Regions from separate parts of the Brevundimonas vitis genome, predicted to be linked through region 2. Evidence: predicted binding sites of a transcription regulator. Region 2 holds the regulator's gene; the other holds the start of a gene.
The links. The regulator HrcA, encoded in region 2, represses chaperone genes, less so after heat shock. The targets are predictions, from matches to a motif close to GTTAGCANTCNNNNNNNNNGANTGCTAAC.
Positions count from the first base shown of each region.

Region 1: groES (co-chaperone GroES) is a predicted target of HrcA. The motif match lies at 1,998-2,026, and genes of this name have one in related genera.

Region 1 is NZ_CP067977.1:1,992,728-2,003,312, forward strand. It holds gene groL (chaperonin GroEL) at 1-1,599, opposite strand, end outside; gene groES (co-chaperone GroES) at 1,652-1,939, opposite strand; gene JIP62_RS10070 (tetratricopeptide repeat protein) at 2,110-3,603, opposite strand; gene JIP62_RS10075 (hypothetical protein) at 3,758-4,171, shown strand; gene JIP62_RS15260 (hypothetical protein) at 4,321-4,449, shown strand; gene JIP62_RS10080 (TonB-dependent receptor plug domain-containing protein) at 4,644-6,908, shown strand; gene JIP62_RS10085 (PAS domain-containing sensor histidine kinase) at 7,151-8,986, shown strand; gene JIP62_RS10090 (S1C family serine protease) at 9,192-10,532, opposite strand; gene JIP62_RS10095 (HAMP domain-containing sensor histidine kinase) at 10,564-10,585, opposite strand, start outside.
Region 2 is NZ_CP067977.1:1,807,582-1,818,166, forward strand. It holds gene JIP62_RS09145 (head GIN domain-containing protein) at 1-491, shown strand, start outside; gene tldD (metalloprotease TldD) at 677-2,107, shown strand; gene JIP62_RS09155 (TonB-dependent receptor plug domain-containing protein) at 2,263-4,305, shown strand; gene JIP62_RS09160 (DUF2125 domain-containing protein) at 4,414-5,448, shown strand; gene JIP62_RS09165 (hypothetical protein) at 5,448-6,131, shown strand; gene hisC (histidinol-phosphate transaminase) at 6,160-7,275, shown strand; gene grpE (nucleotide exchange factor GrpE) at 7,335-7,955, opposite strand; gene hrcA (heat-inducible transcriptional repressor HrcA) at 7,952-9,025, opposite strand; gene JIP62_RS09185 (GNAT family N-acetyltransferase) at 9,022-9,618, opposite strand; gene rph (ribonuclease PH) at 9,666-10,391, shown strand; gene JIP62_RS09195 (hypothetical protein) at 10,452-10,585, shown strand, end outside.

The sequences.
Region 1 (10,585 bases), 190 kb from region 2:
GCCGCCGCCGTTGCCCTTCTTGGGGGCGTCGGCCACGGCAGCTTCGGTGGTGATCAGGATCGAGGCCACCGAGGCGGCGTCGGTCAGGGCGGTGCGGACCACCTTGGCCGGGTCGATCACGCCCATGGCGACCAGGTCACCGTATTCTTCGGTCTGAGCATTGAAGCCGAAGGTGGCCGAGGTGTTTTCCAGCACCTTGCCAACCACGATCGAACCTTCGACGCCGGCGTTTTCCGAGATCTGACGGATCGGAGCCTGCAGGGCGCGGCGGATGATGGCGATGCCGGCGTTCTGATCGGCGTTGGCGCCGGTCAGGCCTTCCAGGGCCTTGGAGGCCTTGAGCAGGGCGATACCGCCACCGGGGACGATGCCTTCTTCAACGGCTGCACGCGTGGCGTTCAGCGCGTCGTCGACGCGGTCCTTCTTTTCCTTCACTTCGACTTCGGTCGAGCCGCCGACGCGGATGACCGCAACGCCGCCGGCCAGCTTGGCCAGACGTTCCTGCAGCTTTTCCTTGTCGTAGTCCGAGGTGGTGTCCTCGATCTGCTTCTTGATCTGGCCGATGCGGGCTTCGATCACGTCCTTGCCGCCGACGCCGTCCACGATGGTGGTGTCGTCCTTGGTGATGGTGACCTTCTTGGCGCGGCCGAGCATGTCGAGGGTGACGTTCTCCAGCTTGATGCCCAGGTCTTCCGAGATGACCTCACCGCCGGTCAGGACGGCGATGTCTTCCAGCATGGCCTTGCGGCGATCGCCGAAGCCCGGAGCCTTGACGGCGGCAACGCGCAGGCCGCCGCGCAGCTTGTTGACCACCAGGGTGGCCAGGGCCTCGCCTTCGATGTCCTCGGCGATGATCAGCAGCGGACGGCCCGACTGGACCACCGCTTCCAGGATCGGCAGCATGGCCTGCAGCGACGACAGCTTCTTCTCGAACAGCAGGATGAGCGGCTCTTCGAGTTGAACCTCCATCTTGTCGGCGTTGGTGATGAAGTAGGGGCTCAGGTAGCCGCGGTCGAACTGCATGCCCTCGACGACGTCCAGCTCGGTCTCGGCGGTCTTGGCTTCTTCAACCGTGATGACGCCTTCGTTGCCGACCTTTTCCATGGCCTTGGCGATCATTTCGCCGACTTCGGAGTCGCCGTTGGCCGAAATGGTGCCGACCTGGGCGATTTCGGAGTTGTTCGACACCTTCTTGGCCGAGGCCTTGATGTCGGCCAGGACGGCGGTGACCGCCTTGTCGATGCCGCGCTTCAGATCCATCGGGTTCATGCCGGCGGCCACGGCCTTCAGGCCTTCCTGGACGATCGACTGAGCCAGGACGGTCGCGGTGGTGGTGCCGTCACCCGCCTTGTCGTTCGTCTTGGACGCGACTTCGCGGATCATCTGGGCGCCCATGTTCTCGAAGGCGTCTTCCAGCTCGATTTCCTTGGCCACCGAGACGCCGTCCTTGGTCGAGCGCGGGGCGCCGAAGGACTTCTGGATGACGACGTTGCGGCCCTTGGGACCCAGGGTCACCTTGACCGCATTGGCCAGGACGTTGACGCCGCGCAGCATTTTTTCGCGCGCGTCGGTGGAGAACTGAACTTGTTTGGCAGCCATCAGGCAGCTCCTAAGTTTGGATTGTCAGGGAAAAGAGGATCGACGCAGCGGCTTAGGACAGCACGCCCAGGACGTCGGACTCCTTCATGATGATCAGGTCTTCGCCTTCCAGCTTGACCTCGGTGCCCGACCACTTGCCGAACAGGATGCGGTCGCCGACCTGCAGTTCCAGGGCGTTCACGGTGCCGCGCTCGTCACGGACGCCCGGTCCGACGGCGACGACTTCGCCTTCCTGGGGCTTTTCCTTGGCCGTGTCAGGAATGATGATCCCGCCCTTGGTCTTGGATTCTTCTTCAACGCGCTTGACCAGCACGCGATCGCCGAGAGGACGAAACGCCATCTTTGAGTTCTCCGATTGGACTTCCAAAGTTTCATCGTTGAGCACCCGCGACCGGCATTTTGGCAGCCAAGGCCTGAGAGTGCTAACGCGCTGGGCAGATAGTCCTGCCCCTCTGCATCGTCAAGGCGCGCCTGTGCGTCGCCGGGCGTGAAAGCGGCTATTTAAAGCGGCTATTTCCTGCCTTCGTCCGACAACTGTTCGGCCAGGGCCCAGTCGGCGCGGACCTGCTGGGCGAACAGGGGCACAGCACGGCGCAGGGGGTCGCCGCCCTCCAGTCCGGACCCGGCCCGCTGGAACAGCGCATCGCGTACAGGTCGCAGCAGGGCGAGGGCCTCGGCAGGCCGGTTCTGCTCCGTCAGGAAGGCGGCCATGGCCCCTGTCTGGCGGACAGCCTCGGGATGGCCGGGGGCCAGGCGGGCGGCGATGATGTCACGGGCACGGCCATGGGTGGCCTCGGCCTCGGCACGGCGGCCCAGGCCGCTCAGTGCGGCAGCATAGCCTTCCAGCGCAGTGACCAGGTCGGGACTGTCGGTGCCCAGACCGGCCTCCATCACCGGGAGGGCCACCGCGAAGATCTCGACGGCCTCGGCATGGCGGCCCTGGTCCTGGAGGCTGATGGCGAGATTGGCGCGGGCCACACCGGTGAAGGGATGGTCGGGGCCGACTAGTTCGACCGCCAGGTCCAGGGCGCGGCGGAAGATCGGCTCGGCCAGCTCGCCGCGACCTGTGACATGCAGATGCCATCCCAGATTGGTCAGGCACTGGGCCAGAAGAAAGGGGTCGCCCACCCCCTCGGCAATGGCCGCCGCCCGGCGATAGGCCCCCTCGGCCGCTTCGAGCCGCCCGGTCCGGCGAAGGATATTGCCCAGATTGCTCAGGGCCAGGGCGACGTTTTCGTTGTCGGGGCCATAGGCCACCTCATAGATGGCCAGGGCACCGCGAAACGCCGGCTCGGCTTCGGCGAACCGGCCCTGAGCCATCAGGGCATTGGCCAGCTGGTTCAGGGTGTCGGCGATGTAGGGATCGTTCGGAGCCAGGTGGGTGGTGCGCAGGGCCAGACCCTCGCGGGCAGCGGTCTCGGCCTCGACGAAACGGCCCAGGGCGTCCAGGTTCTTGCCCCGCTCGAACAACAGCGAGGCCTGCTCGACCGGAGCGTCGGGCGGGACCAGGGCATAGGCGCGCGTGATCAGGGTCAGCGCCTCGTCATAGCGGCCCTGAATATAGCGCAGGCGGGCCTGGACTCCGAGCGGCGTTGCCAGAGCCGGGTCGCCGGGGCCGAGGCGCAGTTCGACCACCGAGACGGCGAGGGTCAGGGCCTGATCGGCACCGTCTTCAGCCCCCAGGGCCAGACGCAGCTTGGCGACCTCGACCCAGGCGGCGGAGGCGGCGACGGGGTCCACCAGTTCAAGCGCCTCGGCCGACCGGACGAAGGCGGCCTCGGCCCCTACCAGATCGCCGGAGGCCTTCAGCGCCCGCGCCTCGGCGATGCGGACGGCGTCCACCGGCAGCGGGGGCGGGGGTGGAGGTGGAGGTGGCGACACAGGGCGCGGGGGAGGGGGCGGCGGTGCCGGTGGGTTGGGCCGGTCCTGACCGCTCGCGGTCGTCGCCATGGCCAGGGCAGCCAGGGCCACGAAACCGGTGAGAAGCGCGCGATCGACGGACATGATGCGACCCTGCCTTCGGCCATCGCTGTTCGCAACTGACGTTTTCCGACGATGAACGGCGGATGAACAGCCGCTGGCAAGGGCGTTCAGGTGCAGTGCGTGAGGATGGACTCAATTGTCTGGCGCGGATCGCGCCCTGTTCCGGAGCTTTGCGATGCACACTCTGAAAACCCTGGCCATCGGGGCCCCCGCCGCCCTCGCCCTGACCCTGCTGGCGTCCGCGCCGGCCTCGGCCCAAAGCTATCGCGATTATCGTGATCACGACGACGACCGCGGCGAAGACGTGCTGATCGGCGCGGCCGTGGGGGCCCTAGCCGGTGCCTTCATCGGTGATGGCGACGGACGCTATGTCGTGGGCGGTGCCATTGCCGGCGCAGCCCTGGGGGCCACGGCCAACCGCGACGACCGCGATCGTTGCGACTATCGAGGCAACCGCTGCTACCGCTACGACAACGACCGTTATGGCTATGGCTACGGCTATGACCGCCGCGATTATCGGTATGACCGTCGCGACTACCGCCGGGACCGCCGCGATTACCGGGACTATCGTCACGATCGTCGCTGGTAGTCGGTCAAGATTCAGGATGATGAACGGGCAGGCCGGGCGACCGTCCTGCCCGTTTTGCTGTCGCGGTAAAAGCGCTTGTCGTCAGATTTCGGCAGTGCACAATCCGACGTATCAATGGTATCGTGAAGGCTTCGTGGGGATACGAAGCCATGTCGCCTTATGCCGTTCTTGCCGCGATCATCGCGGGCGTGCTGCTGTTCGCCTTCTGGCCCAATCTGACCCGCTGGCGTCGACGACTGAAAAAACGCCGGATGCGTCAGCGCGGCGGGATGCTCTGACACCCGGCGGTGCACGCGGATTTCGTGACAGTTCTGCGAATGAAATGTCCGTGCACAAATCGTGCGCGGCCTGTCAAGAAACTGAAGAATTCGTGTCGCCTAAACATCACTGGTCCTGATTGATCCTCGGACCTAATGGCAGCTTTGCCATTAAAACGTCGGTCGCCCAATGACCGGCAGCGGGGATCATGAGAATGAAGTTCAAACTGTTTGCCAGTGCCGCCCTGGCACCGCTGGCCTTCGCGGGCGTGGTGCACGCTCAGGACGCCAGCCAGCCGACCTCGGTCGAGGAAATCATCGTCACCGGTCAGCCGATCTTCCGTAACCGGACCGAAGACGTGGTTCCGACCCTGTCCTATGACCTGGAATATTTCCAGCGGTTCGAACCGCTGACCGTCGGCGATGCGCTGAAGCGCGTGCCCTCGGTGACCTTCCTGTCGGACGTTCTGGAATCGGACGGCGTCCGTCTGCGGGGTCTGGATCCCGGCTATACCCAGATCCTGATCAACGGCGAGCGCGTGCCGGGGGCCGGCGTCGATCGCTCGTTCTTCGTGGATCGCATCCCGGCCGAACTGATTGAGCGCATCGAAGTCGTCCGCTCCTCGTCGGCCAACCGTTCGGGTGACGCGGTCGCCGGTGCGATCAACATCGTGTTGCGTGATGCCCTGTCGCTCGAAGGTGGCTACATCCGGCTGGGTGCTCTGAACTTCCCGGACAGCGAATATGGCCAGTGGGGTGGAACCTACGGCGCTGTGTGGGGCGGGCAGGCTGGACCTGGCCGACTGCTGCTGGGTGCCAATATTCAGGACCGCCGCAATCCCAAGAACAAGTACAGCCAGCGTTTTGACGAGCCCGGCGGCACCCTGGACAATACCGAAGTCCAGACCGATGTCCGCGATGGCACCGACTATTCGTTCAACGCCGCCTATGAGGTCGACGTTGCCGGGGGCAACCTGGAACTCTCCGGCGCTTTCGTCCGCACCGACCGGTTCCAGGACGAGGACTCGCTGGAATACGCAGACGGCGTGGAAACCAATGCCAATCTGGCGGTGGTGAACGACAACGACCTGGATATCCGCACCGACAACCTGTCGCTGCGTGCGCGCTATGAGCGCGCGATGTTCGGCGGCGAGACCCGCTTCAAGCTAGGCTATGCCTCCATCGACGACGAACAGTACGAGTTCGAAGCCGAGTCCGAATATCTGCGCGATGCCATCGCCTTCCCCGATGAGGACCGGTTCACGCTCGATTCCACATCCACTGACATCAAGGATGAGGAGGTCTCGGCTGCCCTTGAACATAGCCGCGATCTGGCTTCCGGCGTGGAACTGGAGTTCGGCGTTCAGTGGGTTCAGAAGGACCGCGACAGCCTGGTTGCCGAAACGCCCCGCATCCGCTTCAACGTGCCGAACGCGCCCGCCCCGCGTCCTCCCGTGCCCGCCTTCGGACCGTTCAGCCCCGTCGACGGCGGCGATGTGACGATCGAGGAAACCCGGATCGATCCCTACGTCATGGTTTCGGGCGAGAATGGCCCCCTGAAGTGGGAAGCCGGCCTGCGCTACGAGACGACCGACACGACGATCACCGACCGCACGGTCGCTGCTGCCGATCAGGTCACCGAAAACGACTATGCCGAGCTGCTGCCCTCCTTCAGCCTGCGCTATCGTCTGTCGGATTCGGACCGGGTGACCTTCTCGGCCGCCCGCACGGTTCGCCGTCCCAACTTTGACCGCCTGTCGCCGACCCTGCTCGAGGAAGAGTTCGGCGACAGCGACTTCGTCGGCAACCCCAATCTGGAGCCGGAGACCTCGCTGGGCTTCGACGTTGGCTTCGAGCGTCGCCTGGGCCGTCGCGGCGTGATCGGCGTCAATGCCTTCTACCGGGACATCACCGATCTGATCGAGGAAACCAACACCGGCGTCGAGGGTTCGGCGGGACCGGGTACCTTCATCTATACGGTGGACAATGTCGGCGACGGGACCGTCTATGGCCTCGAGTTCGACCTGTCGACGCCGCTGGACTTCATCGGCATGGAATCCACGGGCGTCTTCTTCAACTACTCCTGGCTGGACAGCGAGATCACCGACTTCATCGGCGAGCGCCGCTTCAACGACCAGTCGGACTATGTTCTGAACTTCGGCTTCACCCAGGACCTGCCGACCTGGGGTGCCGCCTTCGGAGCGACCTACCGCAAACAGGGCGATGCCTTCGGCCGCGTCCTGGCCGAGGAGGTCTCGACCTCCTACGGTGCCGATCTGGAAGTGTTCGTCGAGAAGAGCTTCGGCGACAACATCGTGCTGCGTCTGACGGGCTCCAACCTGCTGGATGCGTCCAAGGACGAGGTCTTCGACAAGTTCGGCAGCATCGACGACCAGATCAGCCGCGACTACGACGAATATGAGATCGAGACCGAGAATGCCGGGCCCGTCTATCAGCTGGTCCTGCGCGTTGCCTTCTAAAGCAGCCGAAATGAACTGAGGCAGGGGCCGGGCGGCAACGTCCGGCCCTTTCCAATTGCGGTGGTCCCATGCGGGGTGCCATGCCTGTGTCGTCCGTTTGTGACACGGCATTGCTGGACCGCGGGCATCCGCCGGTCTAGTCGCCTTTCGGGGGAGTATCGTCCGTGGCGGTTCGCCTCTTGCAACATGCGCACGAGCCGGTACCGCGCGGTGCCAGAATGGGACGAGGCTGACGGATGTTCATGGAAGGGGAGATCGACTGGGTGCTGCTCTTGGGCGTGGTCGCGACCCTGAGCACCGTCGCGGCCGTGGTCGCCACCTGGTTCGCCGTCACCAATCGGGGCCGTCACGTCTCTACCACCAGTGAACTGGATCTGGTGCAGAAGGCCGCCCAGAGCGCGGACAAGCGGCTGTTCGAAACCCTGAACGCCATTCCCGTTGCCCTGGTCGAGACGGATCGCCAGGGGAAGTTCACCTTTGCCAATCGTGCGGCCCATCAACTGCTGGGGCGTCGGGACGCCGAGCTGCTGGGCCTGCGGTTTCATTCGGCGACCTGGGGCATCACCTATCCGGATGGTCGGCCGGTGCCGCCCGACCTGCTGCCCAGCGCCCGTGCGCTGCGCGGCCAGACGGTCAAGGGGTTCCAGCACCTGCTGGCCAATCCGGCGACCCGTCGCAAGATGCTGGTTTCGGTCACAGCCATGCCGATCGAAACGGATCGAGGCGAGGTGATCGGTTCGATCGCCGCCATCGTGGAGACCGAGGGCCTGACCACGCCCGAAACCATCGCTCCGGCCCCTGCCTTCGAGGCCCCGGTCCCAGAGGTCGCGCCCACGCCCGTCGCCGACCCGACCGATGATCTGATCCGCCGCGTGTTCGAGGTGGCGTCCAGTGCCCTGGTGGTCGTCGGCACCGATGGCCTGATCCGTGCCGCGAACGGGGCCGCCATGGGAGTCCTGGGCCGCAGCGATGGCGTGGCCGGCGCTGACTTCGCCGATCTGTTCCTGGGAGAGGACGAACGCGTCGAAGGGCGACAGGCTGTCCGGGCCGCCTTCATGGCGCCGGCGGGTGAAGCCGAACCGATCCACTCGACCGGAGGCCCCGGCGGTGCCCTGGTCTGGCGGGCCTTGCCCTTGAACGATGCCGAGGGCCGAGCCGACGCCCTGCTCCTCGCGGGCGAGCGTGCGGAGGCTGAGACCGCGCCTCACGACAAGGCCGCTGAACCCGTGGGCGATACCGCCCCTGTGACCGAGGCCGCCGCCTCGGAACCGTCTGTCGCCGATGACCAACTGGAAGCCCTGCGGCAGGCCCTGACCGAGGCGGAAGGCAAGGCCGAGGCGGCCCGTCTGGAGGCGGAGGCCGCACGCGCCCAGGCCGCCCAGGCTGAAATCGATGCCCGGCGCGAGCTGGACGGGGCGCGACGGATGGAGAGCGTCGGCCGCCTGACGGGCGGCGTGGCCCAGGATTTCAATGCCCTGCTGACCGTCATGACCAGCGCCCTGGACCTGATGCTGAAACAGGTGGACGACCCCTCGCGCGTCCGCCGCCTGGGCGAGGCGGCCCTGGCTGCGGGCCAGAGGGGCGAGGCCCTGACCCGGCGGCTGACCGCCTTTTCCCAGGGCGAGGACGGCGCGCCGGTGCAGGTATTGGACGCCGGGGCTCTGCTGAATGCGATGGAGGGGCGGCTGCGCGCCCTGGCCGGGCCGGGGGTCGATCTGATGATCGATGCACCGCCGGAGCCCGCTCTGGCCCGGATCGATCCGGTGACGTTCGAGGGGGCCGTGCGGGCGCTGGTCCAGAATGCGGTCGAGGCCGTGGATGGTCGAGGTTCGGTCGCGGTGCGGCTGGAGTCCCTGCTGGAAGGCGGCCTGCGGCTCAGCGTCCGTGACACGGGTCCGGGACTTGATCGCGATCTGGCTGCGCGCGCGCTGGAGCCCTTCTTTACCACCCGGCCGGGTCAGGCGGGCCTTGGCCTGTCACAGGCGCACGCCTTTGCCCGTCAGTCCGGCGGGAAGCTGTCGATCGACAGCGCACCGGGCGAAGGGGCCGAGGTGGCGATCAGCCTGCCGGCGGCCTGATTTTCTGCGCTGCAATACGCGTCCGTCATTCCGGGGGTTGGCGCAGCCAAGAACCCGGAACCCAGGAAGTCATTGCTGTCGTCTTGTGCGACTTCCAAGGATTTACCCGCCCTCCTGGGTTCCGGGTTCGCTCTCCGAGCGCCCCGGAATGACGGTCCCAAGGGTTTGATCGATCGCCATCAAGACCCATCAAACAAGGCTGGCCTCAGCTGCCGACCGTGATGTCCACCGTCTCTTCGCCGCGCGCGACGGTGAAGGTGACCGGTCCTTCGGCAGGGACGGCACGGCTCAGGGCAGAAAGATCGGCGATGGCCATGCCGCCGACCGCTGTGACCACATCCCCGGCGCGCAGATCCGCCGCCGCTGCCGCAGACCCGCCTTCGACGGCGGTGACCAGGACGGCGACCGTGCCGTCCGAATGGGGCTGATCGCGGAAGCCTGCACCAAACGCCTGCACCGCCGAGGTGCCGACGACCAGGCGGGGCGTGGATGGCGTCTCGACCACGAAGCTGGCGCTGCCCTCGCGTCCGTCGCGCAGATAGTCCACTTCCAGCCGTGTGCCGGGCTGAGCGATGCCGATGCTGGCCAGCACCGATCCGGCATTGGCGACGGGGCGGTTCTGAATTCGCGTGATGACGTCGTTGCGGCGCAGGCCGGCAGCCTCGGCCGGCGAACCGGGGGCCACATCGTCGACGATGGCCCCGCGCACGATGCCCAGGCCTAGTTCGCGCGCCCGCTCGGCATTCAGCGAGCCCAGGATCGCTCCGATCCCGCCGCGCCGAACCTCGCCATAGGTCCGCAGCTGATCGACGACATACATCATGATGCGCGTGGGAACGGCGAAGGCGATCCCGTCATTGCCGCCGCCGCCGCCCGACAGGATCGAGGTGTTGATGCCGATCAGCCGTCCCCGGCTGTCCAGCAGCGGGCCGCCCGAATTGCCCGAGTTCACGGCCGCATCGGTCTGGATATAGTCCTCGACCGCATCGCCCAGTCCCGACCGGCCCAGGCCCGAGATCACCCCCATGGTCAGGGTCTGGTCCAGACCGAGCGGATAGCCGACGGCGAAGGCCAGGTCGCCTGTGCGCAAGGTGTCGGAATCGGCCACGGTGACCTGCGACAGGCCGCTGGCCTCGATGCGCAGCACGGCGATGTCGGTCGCCTTGTCCGCCCCGATCAGGACCGCGTCGAACAGGCGGCCGTCGGACATGTCGACCGTGAACTTCTGGCCGTTTTCGACGACGTGGTGGTTGGTGACCACGATGCCTTCACGCGCATCGATGATGACGCCCGAGCCAGACCCGATGGCCATGGGCTCTGCATCGCCCGAGGACGGCCCCTCGGACCGGCCCAGGGTCGTCACCTGGACCACGGCGGGCAGGGACCGTTCCAGCCCGGCGGCAAAGCTGAAGACGCCCCGGCTTCGGTCATAGGGGATGGGGTCCTGGGCGGATTGCGCTTGGGCCGATCCCGCCGCAAAGCCTGTCATGGCGAGCACTGCCGCAACCGAAGCCAGCGTGGCCTTGCGTCCGATAGAGCCTTGCATTCGATGGTCCCCTGGAAAACGTCTACGCACCCTAGCGCGAGAAATGCAGGCTG
Region 2 (10,585 bases):
TGGTGGTCACCGGGGCCCAGGCCGTGGTCGATCAGATCAGGGTCGAGGATGGCCGCATCTTCATCGACCGCCGGAACAGCGAGGTTGTCGTCGGCTGGGGCCATCATGGAGCCTGGAGCGATCATGACGGCCTGAAGATCCGCATCACTGCGCCTTCGATCAACCAGTTCGAGCTGGCGGGTTCGGGCGAGTTGGTTCTGCGCGACTATGACCAGCCCCGGCTGGATCTCGATGTGTCGGGCAGCGGCGAGGTGAAGGCTTCCGGCACGGTGCAGACCCTGTCGGTCGACATCTCCGGTTCGGGCGAGGTCGACCTGTCCGACCTGGCGACCACCGATGCCGAGGTCGCGATCTCGGGCTCCGGCGAGGCGCGTATCGCCCCGACCGGCGCGGCCCGGATCGATATCGCCGGATCGGGCGACGTCTATCTGGAGACCCGGCCGACGTCGGTGCAGTCCGACATCTCCGGTTCGGGCGAAGTGCATCAGTAGGGACAGGCCTCTCCCTCCCCTTCATGGGGAGGGAAGACCGCGCAGCGGTCCGGGTGGGGATGTCCGAAACTGCCCCACCCTGGCTCGCCCCGGACCAGGTCCGGGGCTTGCCGTCCCTCCCCATGAAGGGGAGGGAGAGTGAAGTGCCGGGTGACGTCGCCGCATGCACCCCCTATCTAGGGACCATGACCCTGCATGCCGCCCCTCCGCCCCTGCTCGAAACCTCGGGCGTCGACAACAGCGAAGCGCTGGAAATCCTTCAAGGGGCCCTGCACGGGGCCGATGACGGCGAACTGTTCCTTGAACGCGCCGAGAGCGAATCTCTTGTGTTCGATGACGGGCGGCTGAAATCGGCCGCCTATGACGCATCCGAGGGCTTCGGCCTTCGGGTCGTGGCGGGCGAGACCGCCGGCTATGCTCATGCCAACGAGATTTCGGCTGCTGCCCTGCGCCGGGCCGCAGACAGCGCCGCCCTGGCCAAGGCCGGCCATCAGGCCGTGGCGGCCGAAGGTCCGCGCGCCACCAATCAGGTGCTGTATGAACCGGTCGATCCCCTGGCCTCGCCGGTGTTCTCGGACAAGGTGGCCCTGCTGAGCGAGATCGACGCCTTCGCCCGCGCACGCGATCCGCGGGTGGTGCAGGTTTCCGCCTCCATCGTTGGCGAGCGGCGCGCGATCGAGATCCTGCGCGCAGATGGCCTGACGGTGCGCGATATCCGGCCCCTCGTCCGATTGAACGTCTCGGTGACGGTCGAGCGGAACGGGCGACGCGAAAGCGCTTCGTCCGGAGCCGGCGGCCGCGCCGGGTTCGAGGCCTGGGTCGCGCCCGAGCGCTGGCAGGCCCAGGTCGACGAGGCCCTGCGTCAGGCTCTGGTTAATCTGGACGCGGTCGACTGTCCGGCCGGCGAGATGGACGTCGTCCTGGGGGCCGGATGGCCTGGCGTCCTGCTGCACGAGGCAATCGGTCACGGTTTCGAGGGCGATTTCCACCGCAAGGGGTCTTCGGTCTTCAGCGGCATGATGGGCCAGCGCGTCGCGGCGCCCGGCGTGACCGTGGTTGATGACGGCTCCATCGCCCATCGCCGGGGTTCACTGTCCGTGGATGACGAAGGCACCCCGACGTCGCGTACCGTCCTGATCGAGGATGGCATCATGGTCGGGCTGATGCACGATCGCCTGTCCGCACGTCAGCTTGGCGCGCGGGCCACCGGCAACGGTCGCCGCCAGTCCTTTGCCCATATGCCCATGCCGCGCATGACCAATACCTTCATGGAGGGGGGCAAGGACTCCAAGGCGGACATGATCGCCTCGACCAAGCGTGGCCTCTATGCCGCCAATTTCGGCGGCGGCCAGGTGGATATCACCAATGGCAAGTTCGTCTTCCAGTGCACCGAGGCCTATCTGATCGAGGACGGCCGGATCACCGCCCCGGTGCGCGGCGCGACCCTGATCGGGGACGGTGCCACGGCCCTGACCAACATCACCATGATCGGCGACGACTTCGCCTTTGATCCCGGCGTGGGCGTCTGCGGCAAGGCGGGACAGGGGGTTCCGGTCGGCATCGGCCAGCCGTCGCTGAAGATCGGCGGCCTGACCGTCGGCGGTACCGCCGTCTAGGCGGCCACCATCGCCAAAAGGCCGCAAACATTACAGAAACGTCACCTCAAGTGATTGTATTTCTGTCGCTTATTTAATCCACCTGTCCAGCTTGTAACTGGTGGTTCGATGCGGCGACCGGCACATCCCCGTTCATGACGAGGGGAAATCGCATCATGACCAAGACGATACTGCTGGCCACCACCGCCCTGATTTTCAGCGGTTCGGCCGCCCTGGCCCAAAGCGCGCCGACCACGACCACGCCTGCCGTAACGGCCGATGCCGACCAGCAGGGCGTGCTGATCTTCACGCCGGACTTCTTTGCTGATCAGCGGCCCAATACGGCGCTGGACATGGTCAATCGCGTGCCCGGCTTCTCCATTTCGGACGGGGACGGCAGCCGCGGCTTCGAAGGCTCGGTCGGAAACGTTCTGATCAACGGATCGCGTCCGGCATCCAAAAACGACGCGGGCTCCTCCGTCCTGGCGCGGACCCTGGTGTCCAATGTCGAACGGATAGAACTGATCCGGGGCGGGGCTCCCGGCATCGACATGCAGGGCTATTCCGTCGTCGTGAACGTGGTCCTGAAAAGCCAGTCCAGCCGCCAATCCATCCTCAGCTGGAACGCGGCCCTGTTCGAGGGGGGCCAGGATCTGTACGGCGCCTCCTATCAGTTCACAGCCAAGGAAGGTGACCGCAGCTGGGGCATCACCCTGTCCGACGGCATATCGATGAACGATTCCGACGGCGTGGGCCGGGTGCGCCGCGTCGATGCCAACGGCAGTGTCCTGCGTGACGAAGCCACGGCCGACAGCAACTACGGCGGCGGGACCTCGGGCCGCGTCAACTTCGCCACCCCGCTCTTCGGTGGAAAGATCGACCTGACCGCCCGTTATGGCGTGAACGACTTCAACGCCAGCTATGTTCAGAGCGCGCCGGCGATCCTGCGCGAGAGCCTGTTCGAAGAAGAGGGCTCCAGTGGCGAATTCGGAGCCGTCTATACCCGCCCCATGGGGGACCGCCTGAGCAGCGAGACCCGCTTCATTCACGAGTTCAGCGATTTCGAGGCGGTGTCCCTGTCGCGCAATCGCGTCGGCGGCGTCGACAGCCCTGAACAGCGCTTCGCCAGCGACGGTCAGGCGTCCGAGACCATCCTGCGCTCTTCGCTGCGCTTCGAGCAGTCCGCCGCCCTGACCCTGGAAGGCGGCGGCGAGGTTGCCTACAACCGCCTGGAGACCGACCAGGCGTTCAGCATCGGCGGCACGCCCATCCCCCTGCCCTCGGCCTCGGTGACGGTCGAGGAAACCCGGGGCGAAGTCTTCGGCAAGGGCACATGGCGCCCCCGCACGGACCTGACGCTTGAAGGGGGTCTGCGCGTGGAGGCCTCGACCATCACCCAGTCAGGCGACGCCGATCAGGACAAGAGCTTCGTCTTCGCCAAGCCACGCTTCCTGGTCACCTGGACCCCGATGGCCCAGACCCAGGTCCGCGTCAGGGTCGAGCGCGAGGTCGGGCAGCTGGACTTCGGCGACTTCGCCGCCTCGGCCGACCTGGACGAGGAAAACGTGTTCGGCGGCAATGCGGACCTGGAGCCAGAACAGCGCTGGATCGGCGAGGTGACGCTGGAGCGGCGCTTCCTGGACGACGGCATCGTCTCGATCGGCCTGCGGCACGATGAAATCTCCGACGTGATCGACGCCATCCCCCTGGACGACGGCTTGTCGGCGATCGGCAACATCGGTGACGGAACCCTGGACCAGCTGGCCCTGAACATCGTGCTGCCCATGGACTGGGCCGGGTTCACGGGTGGACAACTGGGCTTCCGCAACACCTGGAACAGCACCGAGGTCACCGATCCGACCACCGGCGAGGCCCGGCCGATCTCGGGCGTCCGCCGCTCCCAGGCCGTGATCAGCCTGTCGCAGGACATCACGAGCTGGAAGCTGCAGTGGGGAGCCGCCTTCATCCCGAAGCTGGGCCAGTATTCCTATGACCCGGACCAGACCTCGGGCTTCATTGGTCACGACTATTTCGAGGCCTGGGCCGAGTACAAGCCGACTGCGACCCTGTCGATCCGGGCCCAGGTCAACATCTGGAACGACATCGAGTTCGAGCGGATCGTCTATGCCGACCGCACCACCCGCGCGGTGGACTTCATCGAGAGCCGCACTGTCGATCCGCGGACCTTCTATTCCGTTCGGCTGAGAAAGACTTTCTGAGGGGGGCTATCGCACTTCGCGCGGCTTGATCGCGGGTTTGGGCCGCTGTCGGCGCTGGGCTGGGGGCTTCGGGTAGCGAGACTGCAAGGGACGGGCTAGGGATCGATCATGACCGATCACGCTCCTCCTGCCCGTCACAGTCGCCGCGGCCTCTATGTGCCCCTGGTCCTGGCCCTGGTGGCCCTGGCCGGGTGGACGGGCTGGTGGTTCTGGCTGGCGCGTGAGGTCGAGACCCGGCTGGACGTCCAGGTCCAGGCTCTGCGCGATTCGGGATGGACGGTCACCCATGGCCCGGTCCAGACCAGCGGCTGGCCCTTCCGGGTCAGGGTCCAGATCGCCGATCCGGATATCGTGGCTCCGTCCGGACAGGGCCTGTCCGGCGCGGTCCTGGTGGCCGAGGCCAGTGCCTATGACCCCGGCAAATGGGTGGTGATCGCCCCGGAAGGCCTGTCCCTGGTTCGTGGCGACAAGGGCCGCGTCGATATTCGCGGCGACGCTCTGCGGCTGAGCGCATCCGGCTTTGCCGCACCCTTCCCGACCTTGGCGGTCGAACTGGTCAATCCTGTCTTCACGGCCCAGGCGGGGTCCGAGGCCTTTCCCATCAGCCGGGCCGGCAAGATCGAACTCTACACCCGGCCCAATGCCGCAGCTGTTGCCGACCTGGACGTGCTGTTCCGCATGACCGATGCCGAGGGACGTTCCGGCGGACCGGTCGAGGGTCTGGCGCAGAATGGGCGTCTGACAGCCCAGGTCGAAGGCGTCGTCGAGGATGCGCGAGCCCTGCGCGGCACTGACGCCGCCGGACTGTTCGCCGCCTGGACCCGGGCAGGGGGGCGTTTCTCCGGCGTTCGCGGCAGCCTGGAAGCGGGTGAGAGCCGAGCCCTGCTGTCCAGCGATCAGTTGAACGCAGGGCCCGACGGTCGACTTCAGGGCCAGATCGCCTTGAAGGCGGAGCGACCAATGTCCGCCATCGCGGGCTTGGCGCAGTCGGGCTCGGGCTCGGTCGATCGTGCCGGCGCGGCGGGGGCCGCCGCCGTATCCGCCGCGAGCGGGGATCAGGATGTGGACCTGACCATCGTCTTCCGCGATGGCCGCACCTGGCTGGGTCCCTTCGCTCTGGCCCCCGCCCCCAAGCTGTTCTGATGCTGCAGGAGCCGCCGCACGACCCAGAGCGGGCGCGTCTGGATCAGGCCGTCCGTCAGGCGGTGACGGCCCGCCTTCGCGCCGGGACCGATCCGGCCCCGGACGCCGCAGCCCTGGCCCTGCGTTCCCTCCTGACCGGATCGGATTCGGCGACGCGGGCCGTGATCCGCGCCGTCTGGGGCCGGATCGAGGCAGGACAGACGGGGGCACCGCTCGTGTGCGGCGGCCTGTCCCGCCTGCTGGCCGCCGACCGTTATGGCCTGGGCGGCCAGGTCGTGGCCGAGCCCGAAGCCGCCCTGAGCGCCATCAGCAAGGGCGGTCAGGCCCTGATCGACTTGTCGGGCGTCCGGCCCTGGTGGGGGCGCCTTCTGGCCCTGCCGCATCTGCGGATCATCGCGGGCCTGCCTGACGACCGTGCAGGCCTGCCTCAGGCGCTCATGGTCGCCGCGCGGCCAACCGGCCCGACCGGGGACGACCGCACCTTCTGGGTCACCGATGCCAACCAGAGCGACCTTCGGATCGTCGAGGCGCTGGGCCTGGCAGGACTGGCCGCGACACCCCTTGCGTCGGCAGGCGGGTTGAAGCTGTTCATGCTGGCGGGCTATGTGCAGGCCGAGGACGCGCGGCTGACCGCCGCCCCCGGCCTGTTGAGCGGCGTGATCGGCGCAGCCCCCCAATTCTGATCCGCCCGCGCCATTTGAGAGGACGACCATGACCGACGCCCCCCTTTCGGCACCTGACGCCGCGGCGCCTGTCGCCAAGCCCGGCATCATGGCCATCGCCCCCTATGTCGGCGGCAAGTCCAAGATCGACGGCGTGGCCGAGCCCATGAAGCTGTCGTCCAACGAAAACATGCTGGGTGCTGGCGAAAAGGCCCGCGCCGCCTATGAGGCCGCGATCCGCAACATCCACATCTATCCCGATGGCCGCGCCAGCAAGCTGCGCGCCGCCGTGGCCGAGCATCATGGGCTGGAGCCCGAGCGCCTGATCTTCGGCAATGGCTCGGACGAGGTGTTCGCCCTTCTCAACCAGGCCTATCTGACGCCCGGCGACAATATCGTCAGCGGCCAGTATGGCTTCCTGGCCTATCGGATCAGCGCCCTGGCCAATCAGGCCGAGGTCAAGTCGGCGCCGGAGCCGGACTTCAAGGCGACGCCGGAGGCCCTGCTGGCCCAGGTCGATGACCGGACGCGCATCGTCTATGTCTCCAGCCCGTCCAACCCGACCGGCAGCTATAATACGCCCGAGGAAATCCGGCAGCTGCACGAGGGCCTGCCGCCCCACGTCTTGCTGGTCGTCGACGAGGCCTATGCCGAATATGTGACCGAGCCCGACTGGGAGACCAGTTTCGGCCTGGCCCGCGACAGCGCCAACATCGTGGTCACCCGCACCTTCTCAAAAATTCATGGCCTGGGCGGCCTGCGGATCGGTTTCGGCTATGCGCCCCTGGCGGTGGCCGAGGCGATCGACCGCATCCGCCTGCCCTTCAACGTCTCGGTGCCGGGCATCGAGGCGGCGGTGGCGGCCCTCGGCGATGCGGCCCATCAAAAGGCCTCGCGGGACCTGATCCACACCTGGCGTCCCCGAATGACCCAGGCCATTCGCGGCTTTGGCTTCGATGTCCTGCCGAGCGCCGGCAATTTCGTTCTGGTCCGCTTCGCCGATGCTGGCCGGGCCGCAGCGGCCAACGACTATCTGAACAGCCGGGGGATCATTGTGCGGCCCGTCGGCGGATACGGCCTGCCTGACTGCCTGCGCATCACCATCGGCACCGAGGACCAGAACCGCGCCGTGATCGACGCCCTGTCCGAGTTCGCTGCGACTTAAGAAGCGCTTCCCGTCGTTCCGGGCCGCTCGAAGAGCGGACCCGGAGCCCACGGCTTCGATCAGGCCTTGGCGTCGACGTTGCCGCCGGGCGTCTCGGTCTGGGCATAGGGGTTGGCGGCCGCAGAGGCTCCCGAACCCTTGGCCGCAACCACGACCATCGCCGGGCGCACCGTACGGCCGAACAGCGCGTATCCGGCCTGAAGCGTCTGGATGACGCAGCCGCCCGAGACCGCCGTCGAAGGCTGTTCCATCATGGCTTGGTGCAGATGCGGATCGAAGGCCTCCCCCGGCTCCGGGGCGACGCGCTTCAGCCCATTGGTCTCAAAGGCCGTCAGCAGCGCCTTCTGCGTCATCTCCAGCCCGGTCACCAGGCCGGCCTCACCGCCCTCGGCATTCTTGGGCGCAGCCTGGAGTGCCCGCTCCAGATTGTCCGCCACGCCCAGCAGGTCGCGCGCGAACCGCTGAATCGCATAGGCGCGGGCGTCGTTCATCTGGGTTTCAGAGCGTCGCTTGACGTTCTCGGCCTCGGCAGCGGCGCGCAGGGCCCGGTCCCGCCACTGGTCCCGCTCGGCGATGACGGCATCGAGCGGGGCCAGGTCGTCCGTGGCCGCTGGGGCTTCGCCCGATGGGGCGTCGGCCGGGGCGGCGGTGTCGAATTCGGTGTCGTTGATGTCGCTCAAGTCTCTTGTCCGTCCAGCATTCGGCCCAGCACCCGGGCGGTATAGTCCACCAACGGTATGATCCGGGCATAGTTCAGTCGCGCAGGTCCGATGACGCCGACGGCGCCCAGCACCCGCTGGCGACCGTTCATATAGGGCGCCGCGATCACGGCGGAACCCGAAAGCGAAAACAGTCGCGTTTCTGCACCGATAAAGATCCGCACCCCCTGGCCGGCGTTGACGCCATCCAGAAGGCCGATCAGCTGCTCCTTCTGTTCCAGGTCGTCGAACAGGACGCGGACCCGCTCCAGATCCTCGATCGTTTCGCGGTCCTGCAACAGATTGGCGCGGCCCCGCACGATCAATGACCGGTCGCGGTCCGCCCCACCGGACCAGGCGGCCATCCCGTCCTCCACCAGCCGGGCCGCGGCGGCGTTTAGCTGGGCCCGGGCGGCCTCCAGCTCGGCCCGCATCTCGGTCCGGGCCTCGGCCAGGGAACGGCCTTTCAGGCGCGCATTCAGGAAGTTCGACGCCTCCTGAAGCGTCGAGGGCGTCACCCCGGCCGTCAGGGTCATGATGCGGTTTTCGACCGAGCCGTCGTCCCCGACCAGCACAGCCAGGGCCTGATCCTGGCCCAGGGCGACAAACTCCACATGTTTGACGCCGGCATCCCGTACCGGACTGGCCACGATGCCCGCCCCGCCCGCCAGGCCGGACAGCAGGCTGGAGGCCGCATCCAGGGCCTCGTCGAAGCCCCGACCCGTTCCGGCTAGCCGCGCGTCAATCTCGCGGCGCTCCTCGGCCCCGATGTCGCCGATCTCCAGAAAGCCGTCGACAAACAGCCGCAGACCCGCATGCGTCGGAATCCGTCCCGCCGAGGTGTGCGGCGCCGCCAGCAGACCGGCCAGAGTCAGGTCCTGCATGGTGTTGCGGATCGAGGCGGGCGACAGATGCACCCCGCCGCGCGAGACCGTACGCGATCCCACCGGCTCGCCGGTCTCCAGATAGGTCTCCACCACATGGCGAAAGATGTCGCGGGCCCTCTGATCCAGACTGGACAGAGACGGCGACGGACTGGTCATGAAAGTCATTGAGCGCCCGCCTGTCTCGGCGATCCAGATCGCCAGTGCTCACGCTCCAGCCGCATGACGAGACAGTCGTCATCGCCGAAGGCCCGGCGTCCGACGACCCGGAACCCCAGCCTCGCATAGAACCGTTGCGCGTCGACATTAGTGTTCAGTGGATCGATGACAATCGCACTGACGCCCGGCTCGGCGAAGCAGCGATCGATCATCTGGGCCATCATCTGGGTCCCCACGCCCCGGTTCAGCCACTCGGGCGGCCCGATCCAGATATCGATCGCCCGCAGGCCCGGCTCGATCTCGCCCCAGTAGTGGCTGGGTTCGGTATGGGGGTCGCAGACCGCCATGGCTCCGACTGGCCGGCCGTCGACCTCGGCCATGACATAGGTCAGTTCATTGGCCGAGTTGGTGATCTCCTCGACCCAGTCGCTGCCGAAGGCCGCCTCGGCGTCCGGGTCATCGCTGGAACAGGCGATGACGTGCGGTTCCCGGTCCCAGGCAGCCAGGGTGTCGGCATCGTCCACCGTGGCCGGGCGCAGACGGACGGCGACCGACGGCGCGGGGGATGACCCGGAGGATGACCCTGGGGGATACAGCGGCATGATTTCAGGATAATCACCACCGCCCCAGCTTCCAAGGATCATCGCTCATGACCGCTTCCCGTCCGTCCGGCCGCCTGGCCGACCAGCTTCGCTCCGTGACCCTGGAGACGGGCGTCAACCGCTATGCCGAGGGGTCGTGCCTGGTCTCGTTCGGCCATACCAAGGTGCTGGTCACCGCCTCGGTCGAGGAAAAGGTCCCCGGCTGGATGCGCAACACCGGCCAGGGCTGGGTCACGGCCGAATACGGCATGCTGCCCCGGGCCACCCACAGCCGAGGCCGCCGCGAAGCCGCCGCCGGCAAACAATCGGGCCGCACCCAGGAGATCCAGCGCCTGATCGGCCGCTCCCTGCGCGCCGTGGTCGATCTGAAGGCCCTGGGCGAGCGCCAGGTGGTGCTGGACTGCGACGTGATCCAGGCTGACGGCGGCACACGCACGGCAGCCATCACCGGGGCCTGGGTCGCCATGGCCAGCGCCTTCGACTATTTGCGGGCCGAGGGTGTCCTGCAGACCGACCCGATCCTGGATCAGGTGGCGGCCATCTCGTGCGGGGTCTGTGCCGACCAGCCCGTGCTGGACCTGGACTATGAAGAGGATTCCTCGGCCGAGGCCGATTCCAACTTCGTCCTGACCGGCTCGGGCACCATCGTCGAGATCCAGGCCACGGGCGAGAAGCGGGGCTTCTCCCGCGCCGAGTTCGACCGCCTGTTCGCCCTGGCCGACGGCGGCTGCCGCCAACTGTTTGCCATGCAAAAGTCGGCTTTGGGGCGGTAGTCTGTATGTCGGATCGGAACCGGGCCATCGTCGGCTCGGTTCCCTATCCGGAGTGCCCCCATGCGTCTGATCCCGCTGATCGCCGCCGCCGTTATGATGACTGTGCCCCTGGTGTCCGCCTGTGGGCCACAGGGTGCCGGTAACACGACCGAGCCCGTTGCCGCTGTTCCGGTCGATGAGCCGGTGATGCCCCC